Regions from separate parts of the Paenibacillus sp. KN14-4R genome, predicted to be linked through region 2. Evidence: riboswitches for the same ligand, from Rfam matches in the RefSeq annotation. Region 2 holds a riboswitch; each other region holds the start of a gene.
What was found. A riboswitch is a leader RNA that binds a small molecule or an ion and turns the genes downstream of it on or off. The one in region 2 is predicted to bind cyclic di-AMP.
Positions count from the first base shown of each region.

Region 1: another riboswitch for cyclic di-AMP. It lies ahead of ACSBOP_RS18170 (CAP domain-containing protein); the one in region 2 lies ahead of ACSBOP_RS05125 (TrkH family potassium uptake protein).
Region 3: another riboswitch for cyclic di-AMP. It lies ahead of kdpF (K(+)-transporting ATPase subunit F); the one in region 2 lies ahead of ACSBOP_RS05125 (TrkH family potassium uptake protein).

Region 1 is NZ_CP197466.1:3,676,228-3,681,951, forward strand. It holds gene sdaAA (L-serine ammonia-lyase, iron-sulfur-dependent, subunit alpha) at 1-503, opposite strand, end outside; gene sdaAB (L-serine ammonia-lyase, iron-sulfur-dependent subunit beta) at 500-1,180, opposite strand; gene ACSBOP_RS18170 (CAP domain-containing protein) at 1,392-2,171, opposite strand; cyclic di-AMP (ydaO/yuaA leader) riboswitch at 2,176-2,307, opposite strand; gene ACSBOP_RS18175 (TRM11 family SAM-dependent methyltransferase) at 2,388-3,266, opposite strand; gene ACSBOP_RS18180 (cold-shock protein) at 3,435-3,644, shown strand; gene ACSBOP_RS18185 (cation:proton antiporter) at 3,719-4,876, opposite strand; gene ACSBOP_RS18190 (MDR family MFS transporter) at 5,082-5,724, opposite strand, start outside.
Region 2 is NZ_CP197466.1:1,047,384-1,053,107, forward strand. It holds gene dnaI (primosomal protein DnaI) at 1-370, shown strand, start outside; gene ACSBOP_RS05110 (YqzM family protein) at 431-577, opposite strand; gene trxA (thioredoxin) at 818-1,129, shown strand; gene uvrC (excinuclease ABC subunit UvrC) at 1,286-3,130, shown strand; cyclic di-AMP (ydaO/yuaA leader) riboswitch at 3,316-3,461, shown strand; gene ACSBOP_RS05125 (TrkH family potassium uptake protein) at 3,512-4,867, shown strand; gene ACSBOP_RS05130 (potassium channel family protein) at 4,906-5,571, shown strand; gene ACSBOP_RS05135 (cation:proton antiporter) at 5,574-5,724, shown strand, end outside.
Region 3 is NZ_CP197466.1:3,404,778-3,410,501, reverse strand. It holds gene ACSBOP_RS16680 (hypothetical protein) at 4-411, shown strand; cyclic di-AMP (ydaO/yuaA leader) riboswitch at 587-763, shown strand; cyclic di-AMP (ydaO/yuaA leader) riboswitch at 790-956, shown strand; gene kdpF (K(+)-transporting ATPase subunit F) at 1,204-1,281, shown strand; gene kdpA (potassium-transporting ATPase subunit KdpA) at 1,328-3,007, shown strand; gene kdpB (potassium-transporting ATPase subunit KdpB) at 3,027-5,057, shown strand; gene kdpC (potassium-transporting ATPase subunit KdpC) at 5,098-5,703, shown strand.

The sequences.
Region 1 (5,724 bases), 1.8 Mb from region 2:
CAACCTCCCTCAGCACCGGATACGAAAGAATTATTCGCGATGATATAACCAATAGCTCCCGCACAGAATAAGCCTTTCACAAGTGCTTCATCACTCCATCCGAATCGTTCCTGTGAGCTGATGAACACACCGGGGATGATACCGCATGAACCTGCTGTTGGTGTTGCAATAATGCGTCCCATCGACGCATTCACTTCTGAAACTGCTAGTGCATAAGCCATCGCACGAGCGGCTTCACCGCCAAGCGCTGGTGTTCCACCATCTACAACCTTCATTACACGCTGGGCATCCAGTCCAGTTAGACCGCTTCTAGATTGTGTATTCTCTGTGAGCCCTTTATGAACTGCTTCCTTCATCACTTCATAATACTCCGACATCCGACTGATCTCTTCCTCAGCCGTACGACCAGATTCCGCCGCCTGATTCTCGATCATCACAGTTGAAATCGACTTGTTCTCAGCCTCACACAGCTGCAATAATTCATCTAAAGTCCTGAATTTCATACGTTACCTCGTTTGTTCAAATTCACTAGATGTACTTCTTTGACGCGTTCAAGCTGCGCAATATCTTGTAATAACTCCGCTGGGAGTTCGTGATCCATTTCAATCACCGTAAGTGCGTCTGCACTTCTTCCTTTGCGATCCAAAGATAGATGCCCTATATTAACTCCAGCACGCTGCAGCAGTGTAGTGAAACTGGCAAGCATACCTGGATAATCCTGATGCATAATGACAATCGTCGGATAATTACCTGTGAACCTTACTTCAAAGCCATTCACATTTTGCACTTCGATGTTTCCCCCGCCAATAGAGGAACCTTTCATCGTCGTTACATTCGTATCGCTATATAAAGTAATCGCCGCAGTGTTCGGATGCCCAAAGTGTCCATGTCCCATTCGAAAATTAACCTGAAGTCCCATCTTCTCAGCATCTTCTAGTGAGGTGACCATCTGCGGATTGTCCGTCTCATAATCCAGTATGCCACCGACAATAGCTAGATCGGTGCAATGCCCTTTATACGTTTCAGCAAAAGAACCATAAAAAGTGATGTCCACACGCTTCGGCTGTTCGCCTAACAACTGCCTTGCCGCTCGGCCTAGACGCGCTGCTCCTGCTGTATGTGAACTCGATGGACCTACCATAGACGGCCCAATTATTGAAAAAACATCTTTAAATCGCATGCTTGTTCCTCTTCCCCCGTGATGATCTTACCTTTTCATGCTACATCATATCTCAAATATGAATAAGCAGCAAAAAAATCGAACGAGCGATCTTCGGATTCTTTCTCGAAATCATGTATAGCCTGTTCACCCAGTGTTTAAAATAAACAATAAAAAAAGAGCTAACGGCTTATGACCCAAACAGGATCATGCCGTTAACTCTTCCTATCATTTAGCCAATAAACTCTTGTACCCACACACCTTGATAGTAAGCAACACCGATTGTTGTAAAGTTAGGGCTTAGAATGTTCTGTCTGTGCCCGCTGCTATTCATCCATGCTGTCATTACATCTTGTGGCGTACGTTGACCCTTCGCGATATTCTCACCCGCTGCGCGGTAAGAAATGTTATACTGTTTCATCATATCAAATGGCGAACCATAAGTTGGAGATTGGTGATCAAAGTAATTATTTTTCACCATATCCTTCGCTTTATCCATTGCCATGTTGTTTAACTTGGTATTATCCATCTTAACTGCAGAAAGTCCTGCTTTGGAACGTTCTTTATTGACAAGATCCACTACTTCTTGTGCAAATTTAGTAGCTTCGTCTGACACTGCTGGCTTCTCAGACGGTGCTGGAGTTGGCTTAGGTGTTGGTGTTGGTTTCGGCGTAGGCGTTGGATCCGGTGTTGGCTTTGATGTTACCGGCGGCGTTGGTGTAACGTTATCCGGCAATGTTGGCCATTGAATTTGTGAGTTTGATCCATCTACATTACCAGGTAGATTGCATCCTCCACCCATCGAAATGACTCCACCTTTTATTCCTTGTGAATATAACTTCATTAACTCGCTCAAATTGAAGTTACATGATTTGGCTAACTCGTTTGCCGAAATAGGGTTATTCTGCCCTACTACACATGCTGCTTGAGCTACATTCGCCATCCCTGCGGACGCTAGCAATGTCACTGCAAGAGTACCTGTTACGACTACTTTCTTAAAACTTTGTTTCATTTCTCTCTCTCCTTTTTGTCGCCTACGAGGTTAGCTGACGGGTTCGGATAAAAGAGTAACACCCGACCACTAAAAGTGGTTTCACCCCAAATGGCGGTTCCCCCGCACCCTTTTTGGGTTTCGGCTTATTTAACACTTTCAAAGTGTAACATGTATTATATCTGCCTTCATTCTCAAAATTGTGGTAGTATTACTTAATGAAGGTAATAAGACCAATTACCTGCAAACGATGACTTGTCTAGCAAAACGTCCTTTGCTAACGACGCATCGGTCTATAATCGATAATCCTGCTTGCATAATTGCATCATCCATTTGCTCAATTGTTATGATAACGACTTTACTTGCTAATGAGCGTATGCTTTTTAACAGCCCAGATCGTTCACAATCTGAGAGCACAGAGCATAGATTATAGGGCATATCGAGAATGGCGACATCATAGTGACCTGTTAATGTCGTCATATCTTGAATTTCTACGACCTGTGGCATGTTAAAATGTGCTAGATTGGCCCGTGCTCCTCGAATTGCAAGTGGATTTAAATCTGAGCCTACGATGGATATCCCCATCGAAAGGGCTTCGATGACAACTGTGCCGATTCCACAGCAAGGATCGATAACGGTAACTCCATCCGTGTGAGGTACTGCGATGTTGACAATAGCTCTTGCAACACGTGTACTAAGCGCAGTGGAGTAATTGTGCGGTTTTTTCGTATGACGCAGCCAAACCGCCTCATTTTTCCTATATTCTCCGAATAACCACCTACCGCCTGCGTGAATTATTCCAAATATCCGCTCAGGCTTTCGCATGTCTGCTTTACCATGTACACGTGACCCAATCTCACGTTCAATGGCACGCTCTTCGTCATACGTAATGGCATAATTGCTTTCGATGTATATAATTTTAAATGTCTTTCCACCAGTCTGTAGCGACTCAACTTGGTCAGCAATTTCTCGAATATTTTGACCGCCATAGCGTACAGCGAGCTCTAACTTAATAAAGGGACTCCGACTCGGATTTACCGCAAATGGACTCTCGATACAGGAATTGTGAGGAACATGTCCAAATAGAGTTTTCATCTCTAACATACATAAAGACATTTCATCCTCATGACAAGCATATGTATATAGATATGCCGGTAAATTGTGATTTAACAAGGATCTCCCGCCCTTCACCATTCTAGAAGAACTTATTGTACCATATTGCTAATATCCGCATAGATAAGTATTTTTTGTCACATATTAAAAGGGTTAAGGAGGGTTTTGTACATGTATTACTCAAAAAAGACAGTTGAACCCGTTGTTGAAGAAACCGCTATCTGGAAATGCAGTAATGAATCCTGTGTCTGCTGGATGAGAGAAAATTTTGCTTTTGAAGAAACACCTATTTGTCCCATCTGTCGTTCGATTATGGAGAAAAATAATAAAATGCTACCCACTCTTTACAACAACAATAACAGTCAAAAAGAAGTTAAATAGCAAGTACAAAACAAAGCAAAGGCACTTACCCAACTCGGGTAGTGCCTTTGTTTGTGTAGGTTGCTGCAGCCCACTTACTTCAACGTGCCTGCAGCTTCTTTTTTCTGACCAAAAATACTCTTGAGCATCGGAGGTGTAACGATTGTTGTAAGAATAACCACGATAATAATCGATGTAAAATATTTCTCATCGAGCAATTGTGACTCCAATCCAATCGCACCTAGAATCAATGCAACTTCACCGCGCGAAACCATCCCCGCTCCAATACCAAACGCCGATTTCCCTTTAAATCCAGTCAATCTGGCACCTAAACCAGAACCAATTAATTTCGTTGCAATTGCAACTAATGTTAACCCGATAATGAACCAAATCTGATCCAGAATACCGACGAAAGTAACGGATAAACCAATACTCACGAAGAACACCGGTACGAAGATGACATAAGCAATGGGTTCGATCTTGTGCTCCACTTCTTCTTTATATTTCGTCTGTGAAATCGCAATACCCGCCGCGAATGCGCCGATAATGCCAGCTACACCCATATATTCAGCAAAGTACGAGAAAGCAAAACAAATAATTAATCCTGCACTAATAATCGCTTCTGACACAGCCAGTGGCGCGAGTTTACGCATCACCCAAGGGACGATCTTCCAACCTGCAAGTATCACGACAACAAAGAAGAGCACCTTCTTGCCAAGCAGCAAACCTAGACTTACATCTTCTGTAGTAAGGAAACTCATCATAACAGCCAAAGAAACAACGACTAGAATATCATCAATAAGTGCCGCTCCAAGGATCGTTGTACTTTCTCTGCTTTTTAATTGACCCAGTTCTTTCAAGGTTTGAACCGAAATACTTACAGATGTAGCAGACAACATTAAACCTAAGAATAAAGAATGAGACTGTTCAAGCCCCATGAAATAACCTGTTAAAAACCCACCTACTAAGGGGAATATAATTCCGCCAACCGCAACGGCAAGCGAAGAATTTCGATTTTGATTCAGCGCTTTTAAGTCAGTCTCAAGTCCTGCGATGAACATCAACAGGAGAACACCAATTTCACTTAGGCTATCGATCATCTCTGTTTTTTGAATCCACCCCAGCAAAGCCGGACCAATAATAATACCAATTAGCAACTTACCCAATACTGCTGGCTGACCTAATCGGACGCTTATATCACCTGCAATTTTGGTAGCAAGCAGGATAATAAGCAATTGTAAGAATAACAGCATGCAATCGTTCCCTTCATCTTAAGTATAGTAATCCAAGGTGTTTACCTTAACTATTATAACAATTGACAGCAGTATCACCAAATTGTGACAACCCATAACACTTATCCCAATTCCTTCAGCTTATTCCTTATCGCTATGAAACCACATGAAAAAAGCTGCCTTTTCGGCAGCTTTCTCCTTGTTAACTTATGTTAATATGCCATGATTAATTCTGATCTACAACCGCTTGTTGACCTGTATGATTCTCAACCTGCGAAGCAGTTGGTTTCTCTTCCGCTCCAGGTTTACCTGGCATCTTACTTGATGTACGAAGCGGGATCTCTTTTAAGAACAACGCCAGTACCAAGGCAACACAAAGCACAATTGCTCCCGTTAAGAAAACAGTCGATAAAGACGAACTTAATGCATCGCGCAAGGAATCAATCATTTTTGTGAAAATAGGCTGCATCGCTGCAGGCATTTGATCATGAATGGCTGCCAATTTCGGTTGATCCAACAACATTTGCGGATTGTGAAATACCGATAATTTTTCTGCAATCGCGGGATCAAGTTTGGATAAATCCACCCCTTTTCCAGATTCGATTGCTGACTTCATGGACTTTGTAATGTTTGTAGACATAATCGTTCCCATCACAGCAATACCAATTGTACCGCCCAAGTTACGGAATAACTGAGAGGATGCCGTCACGACACCAAGCTTACTAGGTTCAACCGCGTTTTGCACGGCAAGTGAAAATACTGGCATACCCATACCAAGTCCCAAACCGAATACGATCATACTCACAACCGCCATTGTGATGCTATTCATGTATACCATGATGAGCATACCCGCGATCATAATTGGCATT
Region 2 (5,724 bases):
TACAGGAGCGATCGTGTACATGCCAGATTTTGCAGAAGATCTTAAAGGGATGTTCGGCGATGCGCAGGCACTTCGTGAAACAATCGAAGCGCTCAAAGATACAGATATTTTGATCTTTGATGATATCGGTGCGGAAAATTTGAATCCATGGCTTCGTGACCACGTGATAGGTGCGATTTTGAATTATCGAATGAATCGTAAACCGACTTTCTTCACTTCCAATTATGATTTAGACAGCTTGGAGAAGCATTTGTCGTTTACGAATAAAGATGGTGATGAAGAGCATAAAGGACAGCGGATTATGGATCGAATTCGACCATTTGTCGAAGCGGTTGAAGTATTGGGAGCGAATAAGCGCGGACAATCTTAGTGAATATTGCGAAAAAAGACCTCGCTGCAAGAAGCAGGAGGTCTCTTTTTATGTAGGAAATTAATCGATCATTAATTTAATTACTACACCTACAACAAAGATAAGGAAGAGAAAACCGAAAAATCCACCGAAACCTTTCATGAGATCCATAAAATCGTTACGCGGCTCTTCGTTAACATGCTGTTCGGGGTTCCTGATTTGGCTCATCGTAAATCCTCCTGACACGTACATTTTGCTTTAAGTATACTAATAGAAGCCAACTATTGTAAAGAAGAGGAAAGTGACAAAATTGCAAACGTCAATGAAGTAGCGCACATGACCATTTTTTTACGGGAGTTTGTTCGGTTGAAAACAAGTCTCTTTGTGGTATACTTTACATATTGACGGCAAAAAAGTCGTTATTACAAAAAAAGAATTATTTTTTTTATAATCAAGGAGGAGACATCCATGGCAATAGTAAATGTGACAGACCAAACGTTTAAAACAGAAGTTGAAAGTGAAGGCACTGTATTAGTTGACTTCTGGGCACCATGGTGCGGACCTTGTAAGATGATCGCTCCAATTTTGGATGAACTTTCACAAGAAGTAAGCAATAAAATTGCGAAAGTAAACGTGGATGATAATGCTGAATCCGCTGCTCGTTTTGGCGTAATGAGTATCCCAACTTTGATCGTATTCAAAGACGGTCAACCCGTTGATAAATTAGTTGGTTTGCAATCCAAAGACGCTCTTAAGAGTGTACTTGAGCGCCACGCATAATATATCGTCTATAGAATGATCTATACCGCCCTTTTCCTAAGTCTTTAGGAGAAGGGCTTTTTAATTGGAAGCTTTTTTCTATTATTTTAAGGAGTGAGAACTGACGTTTTTTCTGTTAAAATTAAATTAACATCGCTTGTAAGGGAGGGGACGCACATGCAAGAATCGAATAACGAGCCGCAGGATTTGCAGTATAAAGAAGCGATTCGACACAAGCTTTCACTGCTTCCTGATAAGCCAGGCTGTTATCTGATGAAGAACAGTGATGGCGCCATTATCTACGTGGGAAAAGCCAAAGTACTGAAAAATCGGGTGCGCTCCTATTTCACAGGTTCACATAGTGCGAAGACGCAACGACTTGTTGTTGATATCCGTGACTTTGAATACATCGTAACTTCCAGCAATATGGAAGCCCTTATTTTAGAATGCAATTTAATTAAACAGCATCAGCCACGCTACAATGTGCTGCTTAAAGATGACAAAACATTTCCTTATATCAAAATTACAGGGCATGAGCATCCACGTCTTGAAGTGACAAGACGAGTGCTTAAAGACAAAGGCAAGTACTTTGGTCCCTATCCGAATGCATTCGCTGCTCAGCAAACAAAGAAGCTGCTCGATCGATTATATCCACTTCGCAAATGCAGCACACTGCCTGATAAAGTATGCTTATATTATCACTTGGGTCAATGCCTGGCTCCTTGTGCTTATGAAGTCACTGCGGCGCAGAATGAGGCGCTGGTAAGTGAGATTACGCGTTTTCTTAATGGAGGATCGGATGCGGTGAAGCAGGATCTAACTGAGAAAATGCTTCAAGCTTCAGATGAGCTTCAGTTCGAGCGTGCGAAGGAGTATCGGGATCTAATCCAGAGCATCGATGCGGTCATGGAGAAGCAGAAAATCACGACATTGGATGCAACGGATCGGGATGTATTCGGTTATGTCGTAGATAAGGGCTGGATGAGCGTACAAATTCAATATATGCGTCAAGGAAAAATGATTGAGCGACATGTTTCGCTATTCCCGTTCTATGGGGATGCCTATGATGACTTTATTACGTATGTGACACAAGTTTATAGTGAGAACCCTGCACTGCCAAAAGAGATATTTTTACCGCAGCCATCTGATGAAGAAGAGGTGGACATCAAACAAGCCTTTGAAAGTTGGTTGAAAGTAAAAGTGATGTTCCCGCAGCGCGGTTTGAAGAAGCAGATGGTTGATATGGCAACGGATAATGCCAAAGTAGCCTTGGAAGAAAAATTCCGCATGTTGGAGCGGGATGAGAAACGTACGGTGAAAGCGGCAGCGAATCTCGGAGAATCTCTAGGTCTAGCGTCTGTGAATCGGATTGAGGCGTTTGATAATTCGAATATTGCGGGTACCAATGCGGTTTCGGCGATGGTCGTCTTTACCAATGGTAAACCGGATCGCAAAGAATATCGCAAATACAAAATTCGGACAGTCGAAGGTCCTGATGATTATGAATCCATGCGTGAAGTCATTCGCCGCAGGTACGAGCGGGTGCTAAAGGAAAACCTGACAATGCCTGACTTGATTATCGTTGATGGTGGTAAAGGGCATATGTCAGCAGCATCAGATGTACTTGAAAATGAGCTTGGACTCTACATTCCGGTCTGTGGGTTGAAAAAAGATGATAAGCACAAAACGTCAGAGCTGCTTATCGGTAACCCTCCCGAAGTCGTTCCTTTGCCGCGCGATTCGCAGGAATTTTATTTGCTGCACCGGATTCAAGATGAAGTGCATCGATTTGCGATTACATTCCATCGCGAAGTGAGATCGAAATCGATGATTGCATCGCAATTAGATACCATTCCAGGTATTGGCGAGAAGCGAAGAAAAGCATTGCTTCAGCACTTTGGTTCCCTGAAAAAAATCAAGGAAGCATCGCCTGAAGATTTTAAAGCTGCAGGTATTGGTGAGAAGTTAGCGCAAGAAATTTTACAGTCATTAAATGCAAAAGAGGAAGCGCAGGAAAATTAAGCGCTTCCTTTTTTTGGTTGATGACTCGTTTTCTCATAATACTTAGAAAAGCAGGGAAAATAGAAGATAATGAAGGAAAAGCAGGGTTCTAGAACATGCTATCCCCTCGTAAGATCGGAATTTTGCCTGATTTCAGTCAAAAATGGCATTGTGAACTAATTAACGAGGATATATAATTCAAATCAATTGAATAAAAGCCGAATTTCTTATCGAAAACGGGGGAACCATTTAAAGGGGTGAATTTCACTGTGTAATCAAGTTTTCACAGTGGATAGGGCGGAACTGACGCCCGAATCCGACAGCTAACTTCGTAGGCTTTGTGTCAGTTATCATTATGATGACACTATTGAAAGGTGTCTTTTTTTATGCTTAGGGGGATGTATGAAGAAGAAAAAATCAGGGCTAGCGAGATTATCACCGCCGCAAATATTATCTCTGGGTTTTGCAATGATTATCCTGATTGGAGCGAGTCTTCTGTCACTGCCATTTGCATCGGCAAGCGGGGAGTCGATCTCGTTCATTAATGCGCTATTTACAGCCACTTCCGCTACATGTGTGACAGGTCTTGTTGTTGTCGATACAGGATCAGATTTCACCATGTTTGGACAGATTGTCATTATTACGCTTATTCAAATTGGCGGATTAGGATTTATGACCTTTGCAACGCTTTATGCCTTTATGCTGCGTAAACGGATTTCTTTGAAAGAACGTTTATTGTTACAAGAGGCGCTTAACCAAGGTTCGATGGAAGGGATTGTAAGATTGATTCGGCGAGTTCTCATCTATTCGCTTACAATCGAAGGAATTGCGGCTGTTATTTTTACCATTCGTTGGTCATTTGATTTAGGGTTTAAAAAAGGACTCTATTTTGGAATCTTCCATGCGATTTCATTTTTTAATAATGCGGGATTTGACTTGTTCGGCTCCGTTTATGGTAAATTCAGCTCACTAACGACTTATGCCAGTGATTTTGTAACGAATTTTGTAGCTATGGCGCTTATTGTGCTCGGTGGTATCGGATTTTTCGTTATGGCAGATGTGCTTGATTACAAAAGAACTAAGCGACTTACATTGCATACAAAAGTGGTGTTAAGTTCAACAGCTGGACTCATTATCGTCGGAGCAATCGTGATTTTCATGTTTGAGTTTACGAATGCCCGCACGCTAGGATCGCTGGATTGGTTTGGTAAGGTGTTAGCTTCCTTCTTCCAATCCGTATCACCACGTACGGCAGGGGCTAATACAGTAGACATTGGTGCTATGCGTCAAGCTTCTCAATTTTTTATGATCATCTTAATGTTCATTGGTGCTTCACCGGGTTCGACAGGTGGGGGGATCAAGACCACAACTTTCATGGTCATGGTCGGTGCTGTTATTGCAATGATCCGCGGTAAAGAAGATATCGTATTATTCCGTTATCGCCTTGCAAAGGATCGTATTCTTAAAGCGATTACGCTTACAATCATTGCTTTAGCTCTCGTTATTTTTGTTTCGATGATATTATCAACAACCGAAGATCACTCTTTTATCATGATCCTGTTTGAAGTGACATCAGCGTTTGGTACGGTTGGATTGACGATGGGTCTGACGCAGGATTTAACGACTATTGGTAAAGTATTAATTTTGCTCATGATGTTCATTGGGCGATTAGGTCCACTAACGCTTGCCATTGCACTCGGTCCAAAAGCAGAAAAAGAACTTTATCGATATCCGGAGGGCAAGGTTACGATCGGTTAATTTTTTATTTCTTTTATGAAGATAGGAGCGCACATGATATGGAAAAACAATATGCAGTTATCGGGCTAGGACGCTTTGGTTCGTCGTTATCCAAGGAGTTAATGCGATTAGGCTATGAGGTACTTGGAATCGACCGCAATGAGGAAAGAGCAGACGATATGAATGAATTCCTCACCCATACCGTTGTAGCGGATTGTACAGACGAGGATGTGCTGCGCTCATTAGGGATTCGTAACTTTGACTGTGTAGTCGTTGCAATCGGAAATGACATTCAAGCAAGCATAATGACGGCTATCGTACTAAAGGACTTCGGTGTCAAAATGGTCGTTGCTAAAGCGATGACTGAGCTTCATGGTAAAGTGCTTCAAAAAATTGGTGTTGACCGGGTTATTTATCCGGAGCGGGATATGGGCATTCGAGTCGCGCATCAACTTGCATCTCCAAACTTACTCGATTACATCGAACTGTCTAAAGACTACACCATTGCAGAATTATCCGTGCCAAAACGACTATGTGGATATTCATTAAGTGATATTAATCCACGAGGTAAATATGGGTGCTCCGTTGTTGCTATTAATAAAAAGCAAAATGAGCAAGTTATTATCGCACCAAGTGCACAAGATGTGCTTGAAGAAGGTGATCTAATGGTCATTATCGGTGTTAACGAAAATATTGAGCGTTTAGAGCAAGAGATGGTTAATTAACAATGAATGAACTCATCCATCATGTTCTCTTTTTACTCGTCTTCATATGTGGGATCGGATTGATATTTGGAAAATTGGCGGGCTGGCTTCGACTGCCGGATGTCGCTCTTTTTCTAATTGCAGGTATGATTGTGGGGCAGGGGATGCATCTTG
Region 3 (5,724 bases), 2.0 Mb from region 2:
GAGATGGGTAATCAGAATGAATTGATATTGGTGGTTGGATATACGGAAGCTTCAGAACAGTTTATTGGTGCATTACAAAGGTTGAATAAGCCCTTTGCTGTGCTAACGAATAATAAATCGGAGTATAAAAGGCTGTTAAAATCGGGTGTGGAGCAGATTGTACTGATCAACACTTCTGAACTCAGCACGTGGATTGTTCCCGCACATGCGTATAGCCAAATTTATTTATTTGAACAAAGTTTACCGTTATGCTGCAGATTTATTCAAATATGCCGTTCCTGGACGAGTGAGCCGATCTATGTCATTACAAAAGAGGTTCAACCCCGTCTTATTTATAAAGGATTGGGTGCTAATTATGTGATTCATACCCATAGTAATGATGTGACTTTCTTGCTTGAAAATGCAAATTGATATCAAATAAGTAAAAAACGATGAAAATCATAGCTTGAAGGAGATATTGGAAGATTGAAATGAAAGTAAGCGTTATTCTAGCAAAGTAAGATCATTTTCTTGCAATTACCACGCTTTACAAAAAACTGTGTGAGGCGTATGATTCGTCTCATGATTTAGAAATTAAACAGTTTTCAGTTCTGAATCGCTTAATTTCCATGAGGAAAACGGGGGAACCAAACAAGTGGTAAATGTCCGATGTGAGAGTCGGATATGTACTGCAAATGGGGTGAATCCTTGCGTTATGCAAGGTAGGGCGACTCTCACCGCCCGAATCCGGCAGCTAACCTCGTAAGCGTTGACTGGGAGAGGATGATGAATTTATTAGTTGATATATAAATGTCTTTATCGCTGAGTTCCTGCTCATGAGCAGGAAGCGGGGGAACCAACGAGACCTGAAACACAAATCAGTCTCATGGGGTGAATCCTTGTGTTATGCAAGGTAGGGCGACTCTCAAGCGCCCGAATCCGACAGCTAACCTCGTAAGCGTACGGAGAGAGGCAACGATTGTCGCGCTAGACATGGTGTTATTCACTGTGCCAAGAAGCCCGCGAGAAGAGTTCCTCTTCGCGCGAAGGCTTCTTTTTTGTTGCCTATTTTTAAAGAAAATGGTTAGATTGCGAGATTTTGGAGGAGTGATTTCGGGTGATGATCATCTATATGATTCTGGCATTAGCAGGTATGTTCGCCTTATTTCTTGGGTTCTTATACGGATGCGGACGCATTGTCGATGAGGCAGGAGGCGAAAGCTGATGACAATCGTTTTGGTGCTTACTAGTCTTGTATCTATTTATCTGGTATATGCACTTATTAATCCAGAAAAATTTTAATTTTATGAAAACATGAATGAGGTTGTACAGGGAGGAAATTGCCATGATGGGCATGATTCAAATTGCAATTGTAATTGTACTGCTGGTACTGTTAGTAAAACCGCTCGGCAGCTATATCTACCATATTTTTTCTAATCAACCGAATCGTACGGATCGCATATTTGGACCGGTTGAAAAAGTGTTATTCGCCATTATTGGTGTGAAAAATCGCTCCGAGATGACGTGGAAGAAATACGCATTAACACTGGTGCTTACGAATATTGTGCTGGTTGCGTTTGGTTTTATTATTCTAGCAATTCAGAAAGGTTTACCGCTGAATCCAAACGGGATTGAAAATATGGAGCCGACGCTCATTTTTAATACCGTAATCAGTTTTATGGCAAATACCAATTTGCAGCACTACAGCGGGGAGACAGGGCTTAGTTATTTGTCACAGATGGTAGTCATCATGATGATGATGTTTACATCTGCAGCGACAGGAATTGTTGTAGCGATTGCTTTTATTAGAGGGATTACTTCAAAGGGTACGACATTAGGTAACTTTTTCGTTGATTTCGTGAAGGCTCACACACGATTACTCATACCTATTGCGATTATAATAACGCTGGTGCTCGTTGCATTTAAAGTCCCACAGACGCTTGATCCTACGATTCAAGCCACAACACTTGAAGGGGAAACCCAGCAAATTGCGACAGGTCCTGTAGCTTCGCTCGTATCAATCAAGCACTTAGGTACGAATGGGGGCGGATTTTTCGGTGCGAACTCCTCACACCCTTTTGAAAATCCAAGTCCACTGACGAATGTCATTGAGATATTGAGCATGTGGTGTATACCAGCAGCGCTGACCTATACGTTCGGGCGATTTGCTAACAATCGGAAGCAAGGTTGGATTATTTTTGGGGCGATGGGCATTCTGTTCGTTCTGTTCTTATCCTTAGCATATTACAGCGAATCTGCTGGGAATCCAGCGATGAACGCTCTGGGCATGGATGCTTCGCAAGGTAGTATGGAAGGGAAGGAAGTTCGCTTCGGTATTCCACAGTCTACGTTATTTACAACGGTGACAACGGCTGCTACAACAGGGTCGGTTAACAACATGCATGATACATTAACACCACTTGGCGGAATGGTTCCACTAGCGCTTATGATGCTGAACTGTGTGTTCGGCGGTGATGGTGTAGGACTAGTGAATATGTTGATGTATGCGATTCTAGGTGTGTTCCTAGCTGGACTTATGGTTGGACGTACACCTGAGTTCTTAGGTCGCAAAATCGAAGCAAGGGAAATGAAGTTAATCGCAATTGCGATTCTAGCGCATCCACTTATTATTTTGGCGCCATCAGCAATTGCCTTCTTAACAGATCTGGGGCAAGGTGCGATTAGTAATCCAGGATTCCATGGTATTTCCCAGGTTATATATGAATATACCTCCTCAGCGGCTAATAACGGATCAGGCTTCGAAGGTTTGGGTGACAATACACCATTCTGGAACATAACGACAGGAATTGTGATGCTGTTAGGACGATATATCTCGATTATTGCCTTGCTTGGTGTGGCAGGTTCACTTGTTCGCAAACAGTGGGTGCCTGAGACAATCGGAACGTTCCGTACGGATAATAAGCTGTTTATGGGTATTTTGATCGGAACAGTGTTAATTATTGGTGCACTGACGTTCTTGCCAGTACTGGCACTGGGACCGATTGCAGAATATTTAACAATTCGCTAATGAATAGGGTGAGGAAACGATGCGTGAAAATCGAAAATCAAGTTTAAATGGAAAAATGATGGGTCAAGCGTTGAAGTCAAGTTTCATTAAATTGAACCCATTAACCATGATGAAAAATCCAGTTATGTTTGTAGTAGAAGTTGGAACGTTTGTCGTTTTGTTGATGACATTGTTTCCTAATTATTTTGGAACTGAACAAACGATTGGATTTAATATAGCGGTATTTATTATTTTGTTATTCACAGTCTTGTTTGCGAATTTTGCAGAAGCCTTAGCCGAAGGTAGAGGTAAAGCGCAGGCAGATTCTTTGAAAAGATCGAAGAAGGAGATTTTGGCGAATAAAGTAGTCGGGGACAGCATCAAGGTTGTTCCTTCTACTGAACTACGCAAGGGCGATTATGTTATTGTTTCGCAAGGCGAAATGATTCCAGGTGATGGCGAAATTGTCGAAGGTTTGGCTTCCGTTGATGAATCTGCCATTACAGGAGAATCTGCTCCAGTTATTAAAGAAGCGGGTGGTGACTTCAGTTCTGTAACGGGAGGAACGCGTGTAGTCAGTGACCGAATTAAAGTACGTATTACAAGTGACCCCGGCGAATCTTTCATTGATCGTATGATTTCACTAGTAGAAGGCGCGAAGCGTCAAAAAACACCGAACGAGATTGCGCTCAATACGCTGCTGACGACATTGACGATTATTTTCCTTCTTGTCGTTGTGACATTAGCTCCAATTGCGAAATATCTAGAGATCGAATTATCGATTCCGGTGTTGATTTCGTTATTAGTGTGTTTGATCCCAACTACAATCGGGGGCTTATTATCAGCTATCGGGATTGCAGGGATGGATCGGGTGACACAGTTCAACGTGCTTGCAATGTCAGGTAAAGCAGTTGAGGCAGCAGGGGATATCAATACGATGATCCTTGATAAAACAGGCACAATTACGTTCGGTAATCGGATGGCAAGTGAGTTCGTACCTGTGGGCCAATCGAATGTAGCAACAGTTGGACAGTGGGCAGCTATTAGTTCACTTAAAGATGAAACACCTGAAGGACGATCCGTTCTTGAATTGATGAAAAAATTGAATTTACCATACTCCGAGCAGTCGGTAGAGGGTGCTGAATTCATTGAGTTCAAAGCAGAAACACGCATGAGCGGTATCGATTTAGCAAGTGGCTTGAAAGTGCGTAAAGGCTCAGTTGATGCAGTAAAACGTTGGGTAAGTTCACAAGGTGGAGAGATTCCTGCGGATCTGGAGCACAAAGGAAATGAAATTGCCTCTCAAGGCGGGACACCGCTGGCAGTCGCTTTTGATCGAGAAATCGTCGGCTTGATCTACTTGAAGGATACTGTAAAGCCAGGTATGCGTGAGCGCTTTGAAGAGCTTCGTCAAATGGGAATTAAGACAATTATGTGTACAGGTGATAATCCTTTAACAGCTGCAACGATTGCAAGAGAAGCGGGTGTAGATGATTATATTGCCGAGAGTACACCAGAAGATAAAATTGCTGTTATTCGCCGAGAACAGGGAGAAGGCAAGCTTGTTGCGATGACAGGAGACGGCACCAATGATGCACCAGCACTTGCACAAGCCGATGTGGGTCTGGCGATGAACAGTGGTACGATTGCAGCGAAAGAAGCGGCAAACATGGTGGATCTGGATTCAGATCCTTCCAAAATTATTGAAGTTGTTGCGATTGGGAAGCAGTTATTAATGACTCGCGGTGCGCTTACAACATTCAGTATTGCGAACGATGTCGCCAAATATTTTGCCATTATACCAGCGATGTTCACTCTTGCAATCCCGCAGATGGAAGCACTCAATATTATGAAGCTCGGCACACCGTTATCTGCGATTCTTTCAGCACTTATCTTTAATGCCATTATTATTCCGCTTCTTATACCACTGGCGATGAAAGGTGTTTCGTACAAACCAATGAGTTCGAGTAAACTGCTAAGTCGTAATTTATTCATCTATGGCTTAGGTGGAGTGGTTATACCATTTATTGGTATTAAGATTATCGACCTGATTGTTCATATATGGATTTAAGGTTTAACGGTTTATTATAGAAGAAAGAGGATGAAAAAGGATGAAAAACTCGGTAGATACAGCTGCGCAAAGCGGTGGTTCCTATATATGGACGATAGTACGAATGAGCGTTGTTTTGATTGTTTTGTGCGGTATCATTTATCCGCTGGCTTGCACAGGAATTGCACAAGTGGCCATGCCAAATCAAGCAAATGGTAGTTTGATTAAAGATGCGAAGGGAAATGTGATGGGTTCAGAACTGATTGGACAGAAGTTTACAGATTCTAAATATTTTAGCGGCAGGGTATCCAGTATTGATTATAAAGCAGAAGCATCTGGATCAAATAACTACGGGCCTTCCAATCCGGATTTGTTGAAACGGACACAAGCATCTATTGAGGAATGGAAAGCTGCTAATCCAGATGTTCCAGTTAACCTCTTACCGATTGATTTGATTACGAACTCGGGATCGGGATTGGATCCACACATTACGCCAGCTTCGGCAAAAGCCCAAATTCCGCGTATTAGTGGGCTGACTGGATTAACTGCTAAACAGCTCAATGATTTGGTAAGTCGACATACGGAGGCTAGAGACTTGGGTGTGTTTGGGGAAGAGCGTGTAAACGTGTTGAAGCTGAACATTGAGCTTTCGTCTATGCTGAAGTAGTATATTTTCTTATTTCGCCCT